3 regions of the Aeribacillus sp. FSL K6-2848 genome follow, and region 1 is predicted to be linked to each of the others. Evidence: riboswitches for the same ligand, from Rfam matches in the RefSeq annotation. Region 1 holds a riboswitch; each other region holds the start of a gene.
What was found. Region 1 has a riboswitch for thiamine pyrophosphate ahead of NSS70_RS08270 (acetylornithine deacetylase). Riboswitches for the same ligand answer to the same signal wherever they lie in the genome.

Region 1 (3,282 bases):
GGCAGTATTCGATTAAATAAAGATAATCCTGCTCCATAAAAAAGCGAAATTTGTCGATATCCAGCGTCCCATTGCCGATTCCTTGAACAAACGGATGATGGTAACTCGCTTCCCAAATCGGTTTTGCAGTTTTATACAATCGGTCTGTAAACATTTGAATTACCCCTTTCGCAGCTTTTGTAATTGTCATCGTTTTTTCTGATACCAATCAAATAAAAACGCGATCAGCGATTTTGTAAATGTTTTTAATTGGGGGATGGACAGCTTTTCATTCACCGAATGTGCATCTTCAAGCGTGCCCGGTCCATATAAAACGACGGGAATTCCCGCTTCACTCAGCCAGCCGCCGTCTGTCACAGTAGGGGACATCGTCAGCTTTGCTTCCTCATTAAATGCCAGTTTATGTGCTTTTTGTAATGTTTTCACTCCGAGTGAATGTTCGTCATATGAAAAAGCTGGGAAAATTTCTCCTCGATCTTCAATCATCGATGTGCCGCCCCATTTAAATTTCGGAGGATATTTCCGAAGCCATGGATCAGCCATTGCAACATGATGGATATGTTCTTCAATTTCCCGGATCACCTCTACATAATGCTCTTCCGGGTAATAGTGAACGGTAATCCAAAGGGAACATTTATCGGCCACAAAAGCGGCGTGCCTTCCACCTTCAATCACTGCAGGATTAATTGTGGCAGAACCAGGCGGAAAGCCTTTGCTCGTTTTCATCACTGCCCAATGCTGTTCAAGCTCTCGCAGTCCTTCAATAATTTTCATCATTTTTTCAATCGCGCTTGCCCCAAAAAGCTTCCCGCCGGCATGAATCATTTGTCTTCTCGTGCCATCGTGAAATGTCTCGGGGCTTTCAATCGTAATCCAGCCCGTGATCACCCCGCCTTGCCCTTGTATTTCACAGTTGCTTGAATCGACAACGATGGCAAAATCAGCTCGATATCCCCGGTCGCAGCACGATTTTGTTCCTGCTTCGCCTACTTCTTCTCCGACGACGGACTGAAAAATGATATCCCCTCCCGGCTCAATGCCGTTTTCTTGCAGCAGCTTTAATGCAAACAGACTGGCAGCCATTCCCCCTTTCATATCCGCTACACCGCGTCCGTATATGTAATCCCCTTTAACCGTTGCCTCAAAAGGAGGCGTTAGCCATTCTTCTCCCTCTTCGATTGAAGCGACATCAATATGCCCGTTAATAATTAAACTGTGGTAATTTTCTGGATCTTTTCCTTTTTTCGTTCCTACTACGACTGGATCTTGTTCATATAAATCCCATTGATCAATGGAAAAGCCGATGTCTTCCAAATATGAGGCGACATACTTTTGAGCCTCTTTTGCATTTCTTGCCGGAGGGCTCGGCGTTTCAAACGATACGAGTGTTTTTAGAAGATTCAGAAGTTCTTCTTCCCTTTCATCAATTTGCTGAAATAGCGTTTGTAACACGTTGTCTCCCCTTTCTTAACATTTTGTTTTGAAAAATGGTTTGCCAATCAGCCTTGTAATGCAAAAAGCCCGTTCCCAATATAAGGGAACGGGCAAGTATATACAAAACCCATAGACAGGTTTCGATATTACTGCACCACTTCCCTACGCTAGTATGATCTAGATCAGGTTCAAAGGGTCAAGGCACACGCCTTTCTCAGCCTTTCGGCTCCCCTAGTGGTATGTTAATATTATGAAATTTTCATTTAATTTCATTAAATCATAAAATATAGAAAAATACAAGCTAACGGTTAATTGATCCTTTTTGCTGTCTTTAATAATTCACGATAACCAATTCGAGTAAATTGCAAATGTTGATCAATATAATTAGCCTTTTTCAAATGCTCGATCGATTGTTCAGAAAAACTGCCGCTAATTTCCTGAAACCTTTGATTAATTTCCACTAACGAATGATTTAATATAAAATCTGCATCAAGCAGCAGGACAATCCGCTCGATCTCAGGATCTCTTTTTAAAATCAAGTTGGCAATCCGGCCTTTCATGAATGCTAGCTCTTGTTGAAGCTTTGAAGCTTCATCCTCTTTTTCTCTAATTTTGGCTCGGTACTTTTGTTTTTCTTCCTCTTCGATACCGGCTTTTGTTAATAGCTCCTCCAACAATTGCGTTTTATCAAGCTCCAGTTTATTTAATTGCTGTTCTTTTCGCGCCATTTCTGTTTCATCAGGCAGCTTTTCGTTTTGAATAGGCTCTTTTCGTTCTTCTTTTATCTTTATCATATAGTCTATTTTCCGATAGACAAGGAAGGCGAGAACAACTAAACATCCATTTAATAGCAGAGATATAAAACGCACGACGACGTCGTTAAATGCAAGCAAATAAAATAGGAAAAGGATAACGATGACAGCCAAAAGCACCTTTAATAGATTCATAATGGAAAAAGTTTGTGATTGTTTTGCCATCCACCTATGCTCCTTTTTGTTCAAACTAGCATCATTTATTATAGCATGTTGTGATTTGGAATGTGAATCATTTCTTTAGGATTGAGAGCTGGAAAAAGGATGTCAGATGAATGGTAAATGGAGATGCTTATCTTTTGAAAGCTTCGAAGCAATAAAAACAAGTCCTTTCAAAGCCGGAAAGGTATTTTTCTAAAATGAAAAACCACCTGCAATGTTTTGCAGATGGTTGAATCATTCAGCGTTTTCTGTTTCCGCTAACACCCGATTAACACGTTTTTCCAGCATTTTCATTCCGCTTCCTCCTGCTTGGAAGTGGCGAAGAATGCCGTTTTTGTCAAAAACATAATATGCAGGTACATATTGATTTTCAAAAGCATCGGTTAATTTATGTTCGTTGTCAACAAAGATCGGTTGCGTAATCCCGTGTTCTTCCGCTACTTTTTTAATATCATCAATATCTAAATCCTTTTCGGAGCGAGGCATATGAACAGCTACTACGTTCAGTTTATCTTTATATTGATCGCGGAACTCATTTACTTTCGGCATTGCTTCTTTACACAAATGGCAGCTGATTGACCAAAAATGGATTAATGTTGGTTTTTCACCGATTAATTGCTCTTTCGTTACTTCGCCATTCAGCCAAGTTGTTGCTCCGACTAATTCAGGCATTGGCTCACGTAATTTCATTTCCGCTTCCTCCTTGAAGAATGAATATCAAAAAAATAATCGTTTGAAAAAAGGCCTAACGTACTGCTAGGCCCTTTGAATGAAAAGCTTCATTATACTTTAAGCGTTTCTTGACCAGGCTTCCAGTTTGCTGGGCAAAGTCCGCCAGTTTGAAGCGCTTGAAGTACACGCAATGTTTCATCAA
Region 2 (3,282 bases), 2.0 Mb from region 1:
CATTAAGAAAGCGTTTATTTTATAATTAGTGTAAAACAAACGTTCGAGTGGATTCGCTATTTTAAGAAATATTTTCCGGGAAATATCGAGCCCTCTGGCGAATGGGAATGATTTTGTCGAACTTAGCTGAGAGCTTGTTTAAAAAAGGAGATGCTCTTAATTGATAAAAATTAAGAAAATTGTTTTGCATATATTACAGATGCGTTTGAAAGCCCCATTTTCTACTAGCTATGGAGACATTCACGATCGCGAATTGTTGATCGTAGAAGTAAAGGATGATGATGGTGCAGCCGGTTTTGGAGAAGGGGTTGCTTTTTCCATTCCATGGTATACAGAAGAAACCGTGAAAACAACTGTGCACATGATCGAAGATTTCCTCATTCCAATTTTATCAAAGACGTCGTTTCATCATCCTCGTGAGTTGGCTGAATCGTTTCGTTTTATTCGCAGAAATTATATGGCAAAAGCGGCTTTGGAAGGTGCCGTGTGGGATCTATATGCAAAACAGCAAAATATACCTCTTTCACAAGCTCTCGGGGGAATGAAAAAAGAAGTTGAAGCTGGGGTGAGCATCGGTATTCAGCCAACAATAAAAGATTTAATCAGTCTTATTGAACAGTATCAGGAGGAAGGATACAAGAGAGTAAAAATAAAGATTAAACCAGGTTGGGATATTGAAGTAGTTAAGGAAATACGGAAGCATTTTCCGAACTTGGATTTAATGGCTGATGCGAACAGTGCCTATACATTAAAAGATATAAATCATCTAAAACAATTGGATGAGTTTCAATTAATGATGATTGAGCAGCCTCTTGCGTACGATGATATTGTGGATCATAGCAAACTTCAAAAAGAATTGGAAACACCGATCTGTTTAGATGAAAGTATTTGTTCCTTCGAAGATGCTCGAAAGGCTGTTGAACTTCGAAGCTGCAAAATTATGAATATAAAAATCGGCCGTGTTGGCGGTTTGACAGAAGCAAAAAAAATCCATGATTTTTGCAAAGAGCAAAATGTTCCAGTTTGGTGCGGAGGGATGCTTGAATCAGGGATTGGACGGGCCCATAATATATCCTTAGCGACACTTGAACAATTCACACTGCCAGGAGATATATCCAGTTCATCTAAGTATTGGGAAGAAGATATTATTGAACCGGAAATGTCGGTTTATAATGGAAAAATTGCCTTGCCTGATAACCCGGGGATCGGTTTTCATGTAAGCCGTGAAAAATTAAAAAAATACACTGTTGAAACGAAAGTATTTACCCTATAAACAAAATTATCCTCTGCATGTTTTGCAGAGGATGATTTTGTTTATTTTACAACCAATCTTGGCGCCGCCATAATGAGAATAACAGTAACGACAGCGCATAATACAAACGCTCCTATCATCGTAATGCCGTTTACGATCAAAGAATAAACGACCGCTGACATTCCTTCTGGTGCATATTCTCCGAAGAAAAAGACACCGCTGATAAAATGCCAAAAATAACGTGCAAAAGCTCCGATGAAGACGCCAAAGATGATGAAAACAAGAGCAGAGCTTTTCTTTCCATCTTTCAGCTTATTTTGGATAGTTTTGCTGAAAAGACCGGCTAAACCGATAAAGGAAAAAGCTAGAAAATAGTCGATGAAGCCTTGAACAGGCGTCAGGATGTATGCATCACCTAATACAATTTGCAATAATCCCCATAAAAAGCCGGAAATGAAGCCAATCTTTGCACCGGATCGAAACGATAATATGAGTACAGGCACCATGGCAATGGATATAGAAATGGCTGATGATAATTGAATGGAAGGGAGAAGATCAAGTATAACTGCCAATGCTGCAAAGATTGCTGCTTCTATTAATAGTAATAAGCGATTTTTTTCCAAAAATAAAACCCCCTGTATATTATTTGCTATCAACAAATATCCATAAGGGGGAAAAAGGCTGTATCATGGATCAGTATACTTCCACATCCCTACGCTAGCATTAACTAACAGGTTCAAAGGGTCTGGACGAAATATCCGTCCACTCTCAGCATATAGCTCCCCTTGTGGATCTGTTGATATTCGAATCTTATGTCTATCATAATAGACTATAAGAAAATTGTCATTCTTTTTTCGCTATATTCAAATAAATTTAAACACGATAAAGCTGAAATGCAGCCTTTGGACAAAAAGTAATGAAAAAAGGGCGTTAACAATAAGAACTTTTTTCAGAATGGGGGTTTTGATTTGAATCTTAAACGTGAGCGTTATGAAGTAGTGGATGTGGTGCGGGGGGCTGCGATATTTGGCATTTTACTTGTGAATATGGCGCATTTCAGCTATCCAGATGTATATTTATACCAAATAGGCAGCGAAAATTTTTTTACTGAAACATGGAGAACATGGGATTTTCTAACGAAAAATATTTTGGAAATATTTGTACAAATGAAGTTTATTACAATGTTCTCATTATTGTTCGGATTTGGAATCATCATCATGGAGGAACGGGCTTTAGGAAACGGCAGGAACTTTGTTTCTATATATATACGCAGACTGGTGGTGCTTTTTGTATTTGGACTAATTCATTCATTTTTCATTTGGGATGGAGACATTTTAATGGATTATGCTGTGCTGGGGTTTCTTCTCCTTTTTTTCCGGAAGTGTTCCTGGAAAACCCTTTTGGTATGGACTGTATGTTTATTTAGTTTATATTTGCTCCTTATTGGTTTGATGACGGCTGTATCCAATGGTGAGGATGCTTTAGTCCAAAAAAGAGAGCAGGCTGCCTTACTGGAAGAGGAGGCAAGAAACGCAATCCATTCATATCAAAACGGAAGTTTTACTGATATTTTCCATCAGCGTATTCATGATCGGCTTTTTTACATGTCTATGTCTGGCATGTGGCCTTTTCAACCGCTTGTCTATATAATAAACATGCTCCCATATATCAGCATGTTTTTAGTTGGCATGATATTTGCGAAACAAAAGCTTTTTCAAGAACCGGAGAAGCATCGAAGGTTATTAACAGCCATCTGGTTTTTCGGGCTTATCATTGGGCTTCCGTTAAATATTTTTGCGGTCACCGCTGAAAATAGTTTTTACATGGTGTTCGGTGCACCATTTCTCATGTTGTTTTATGTGATCTCTCTCATATTTTTATATTTTCACCCAATCTGTCGGCAAATTGTTAAGAAGATTGCGCCTGTTGGACGCATGTCATTGACAAATTACATCATGCAATCTGTTATTTGTACATATCTTTTTTATCATTACGGATTGGGATTGTACGGTAAAGTATACCCCTTCGCC
Region 3 (3,282 bases), 410 kb from region 1:
GAATTGATCAAAGATCCGAACCTTCTTTTGTTAATTCCTTTGTTATTTCTCGCCCTCTTGATCTCAAAGTTTATTCCCGTTTTTGTGCTGAGAAAATGGTATGATACGAATACAACGATTGCGGCGGCGTTCTTGTTGACTGCTACTTTATCATTAGTTATTGCGGCAGCTGAAATTGGACAGCGAATCGAACTGATTGATAAGCAAATGGCTGACGCACTAATAGTAGTTGCCGTGTTAACAAGCATTATCACGCCGATAGGATTTAAAAAATTATTCCCTAAAAAAATGGCGGTGCAGCCTAAAAAGAAAATTGCTTTTATTGGTGCAAATCAAATGACCCTTCCAGTCACAAGAGAATTGGACAAAAATTTGTATGAAGCAACCGTATATCATACACAGCAAGACAAAATTGAAAACGGGACTGCTCAATCGGTGTTTAAAATTGAAGAATTGAAAGACTATTCGATAGAATCATTGAATGAACACCACATAATGGAAGCTGATATAGTAATAGTGGCTACTGGGGATGAAGAAAGAAATGCGGAAATTGCGACATATGCAAAAGAATGCGGCGTAGAACAGGTCATCGCCTCAATTTCTTCCCCGGAGTTGGATCAAGCATTAAAAGAAAAGGGGATCAGCGTATTTTCCGTCATGCTGTCAACAAAAACGCTGCTCAGGGCTTTGATCGAATCGCCTGGCGTTATGCGGATCTTAACAAACCAAGACAACTCTCTTTATCAAATTAATATGAATAACCGAAAATATGATGGAATGAAGCTTCGATACTTTCCGTTTACAGGAGATTGTATCTTTGTCCGGATTTTTCGAGGTGAAGATTCCATTGTGCCTCACGGCGATACCGAATTGAAAAAAGGGGACCGCTTGATTGTAACGGGTTCCCGCAAATATGTAAATGAGTTAAAAGATGAGCTGGAATTTAGCAAATAATATTTGCAAACAAAACAAATTGTGATAGCATGAAATTAGTATGAAAATTTAATAAGCATCCACTAGGGGAGCCTTTGGAAAGGCTGAGATTAAAGTGTTGACTTTAAGACCCTTTGAACCTGATCTGGATGATGCCAGCGTAGGGAAGTGGGAATTTGAAACATATGTCTGATATTCCATTACCACTTTCCAGCAAGGAAGGTGGTTTTTTATTGTTTCCAGTCTCACCACTGGACAGCTGCTTTCCAGTTTTGAACCTTGAAAGACGAGTGTGAGCGTCTTTCTCATGAAAGGAATGTACAATGTTGGAACTTCATGCCGTAACAGACGGAACAAAACCGGTCAACGAGCTAATACGCATAATTTTGTCCATATCAGATCATGTTGATTACGTTCATATACGAGAAAAAAATAAAAGACCATGTGAGATCATTCATCTTGTAGAACAGCTTTTGGCAAACGGGATAAGGAGAGAACAGCTTGTTATCAACGATCGGCTCGATGTTGCGCTCCTAACAGGCGTTCAAAATGTTCATCTTCCGGGAACCGGCCTGCCGGTAAAAAAAGTGAAAAGCGCTTTTCCGCAAATAAAAGCCGGTGTCAGCGTCCATTCATTAGATGAAGCGGTAAAAGCAGAAAAAGACGGAGCAGACTATTGTTTTTTCGGAAACGTTTTTGAAACGAACAGTAAAAAAGGACTTCCGGCAAAGGGAACAGATTTGCTTAGGAAAATCGTTGGACACGTCAATATTCCTATTATCGCCATCGGTGGGATCACGCCTGATAATATGCAAAAGGTTTTAGAAAAAAAAGCAAGCGGTATTGCCGTTATGTCCTATATCTTTTCTTCGAAAGATCCAGAGAGCGCTGCCAAACTTTTCAGGAAAGGGGAAGCTTTTTAAAATGAACGTTTTTGATGTTGGAATCATCGGGGGAGGGGTCATCGGCCAAGGGATCGCCTATGAGCTATCAAAAGCAGGGCTGAAGACCGCCGTGTTTGAAAGCGGCGAAATCGGAGGTAAAGCGACATCCGCTGCAGCAGGAATGCTGGGTGCCCATTCTGAAAATGAAAAAAGAGACATATTTTTTGAGCTATGCTTAGAGAGCCGAAATTTATATCCGAGCCTTGCAAAAGAATTATTGGAGCAATCTGGTGTGGATATTGAGCTTGTGCAGGAAGGCATGTATCGGCTTGCATTTACTGAGGAAGAAGGCCGCTTTCTGCAATCGCTCGCAGATGAGAATGAACTAGAATGGCATTCAAGGGAAAACGTACTGGCAAATGAGCCACATGTTTCTGAAGACATTGCGGGAGCTCTTTGGCTTAAACATGACGGCCAAGTGAAAGGTTCATCTGTTTGCTGCGCATATGCGAAAGGCGCTAGAAAATATGGTGCATCCATTTTTGAACAATGTCCTGTTTTCGATGTGATTAAAGAGGGAAAAGCATACAAGCTTGTCACTTCCCAAGGAGTTTTTATATGTGGAAAAGTCGTCGTTTCAAGCGGAGTTTGGAGTGGCTTTTTCTTAGAAAAGTTGGGGTTGAAAAATCCAATGAAGCCCGTTAAAGGAGAATGCTTAGCCGTAAAACCGAAAAAACTAGTGATCAACAAAACAGTGTTTTACGAGCACTGTTATATCGTACCGAAAAAAGACGGCACCGTTATTATTGGAGCAACTTCTTATGAAAACGACTGGGATACGAATCCAACAGTCAAAGGAGTATCCGAATTAATGATCAAGGTTCAGAAAATGATGCCAGAAATCGGGTCTGAACCGGTCGTTAGTGCTTGGTCGTCGCTCAGGCCGCAAACAGCTGACGGCTGGCCGTATTTTGCCGAGCACCCGGAGCATGAGGGAATCTTTTTTGCGACCGGTCATTATCGAAACGGCATTCTTCTAGCGCCGATTACAAGCTTGATCGTAAAAGACATGATTTTGAAAACGAATCAATATGAGCGTTATGTTCATAGCTTTTCTTTAAACCGATTGCTTTCTGATGCGAAAGGGAGGTGATGAAACGGTGAAACTTCGCATCAACGGCCAGCAGATGGAAGTGGAGAATAGTGTTCGAAGCATTGAAGATTTGCTGAACTTTTTTCAATTACAGGAAAGAATTGTTGTCGTTGAACGAAATGGTGAAATTGTTTCAAAAGAACAATACAGCTTCCAGACATTACATGATGGTGATCAAATTGAAATTGTCCATTTTGTTGGAGGGGGATGATGATTCATGTTAAAAATAGGAGATAAAACATTTCAGTCGAGATTAATGTTAGGAACTGGAAAATATCCGTCTTTTGAGATACAAAAAGAAGCGGTGGAGGC

Region 2: another riboswitch for thiamine pyrophosphate. It lies ahead of thiT (energy-coupled thiamine transporter ThiT); the one in region 1 lies ahead of NSS70_RS08270 (acetylornithine deacetylase).
Region 3: another riboswitch for thiamine pyrophosphate. It lies ahead of tenI (thiazole tautomerase TenI); the one in region 1 lies ahead of NSS70_RS08270 (acetylornithine deacetylase).

The regions. Positions count from the first base shown of each region.
Region 1 covers NZ_JBBOQQ010000001.1:1,681,953-1,685,234, reverse strand. Annotated here, with positions in the region: gene tenA (thiaminase II) at 1-154, opposite strand, end outside; gene NSS70_RS08270 (acetylornithine deacetylase) at 187-1,452, opposite strand; TPP riboswitch at 1,577-1,677, opposite strand; gene NSS70_RS08265 (hypothetical protein) at 1,743-2,411, opposite strand; gene NSS70_RS08260 (TlpA family protein disulfide reductase) at 2,643-3,098, opposite strand; gene NSS70_RS08255 (peroxiredoxin) at 3,191-3,282, opposite strand, start outside.
Region 2 covers NZ_JBBOQQ010000001.1:3,648,763-3,652,044, reverse strand. Annotated here, with positions in the region: gene menC (o-succinylbenzoate synthase) at 164-1,273, shown strand; gene thiT (energy-coupled thiamine transporter ThiT) at 1,315-1,875, opposite strand; TPP riboswitch at 1,945-2,048, opposite strand; gene NSS70_RS17675 (DUF418 domain-containing protein) at 2,221-3,282, shown strand, end outside.
Region 3 covers NZ_JBBOQQ010000001.1:1,268,684-1,271,965, forward strand. Annotated here, with positions in the region: gene NSS70_RS06345 (monovalent cation:proton antiporter family protein) at 1-954, shown strand, start outside; TPP riboswitch at 1,009-1,117, shown strand; gene tenI (thiazole tautomerase TenI) at 1,257-1,856, shown strand; gene thiO (glycine oxidase ThiO) at 1,858-2,970, shown strand; gene thiS (sulfur carrier protein ThiS) at 2,978-3,181, shown strand; gene NSS70_RS06365 (thiazole synthase) at 3,188-3,282, shown strand, end outside.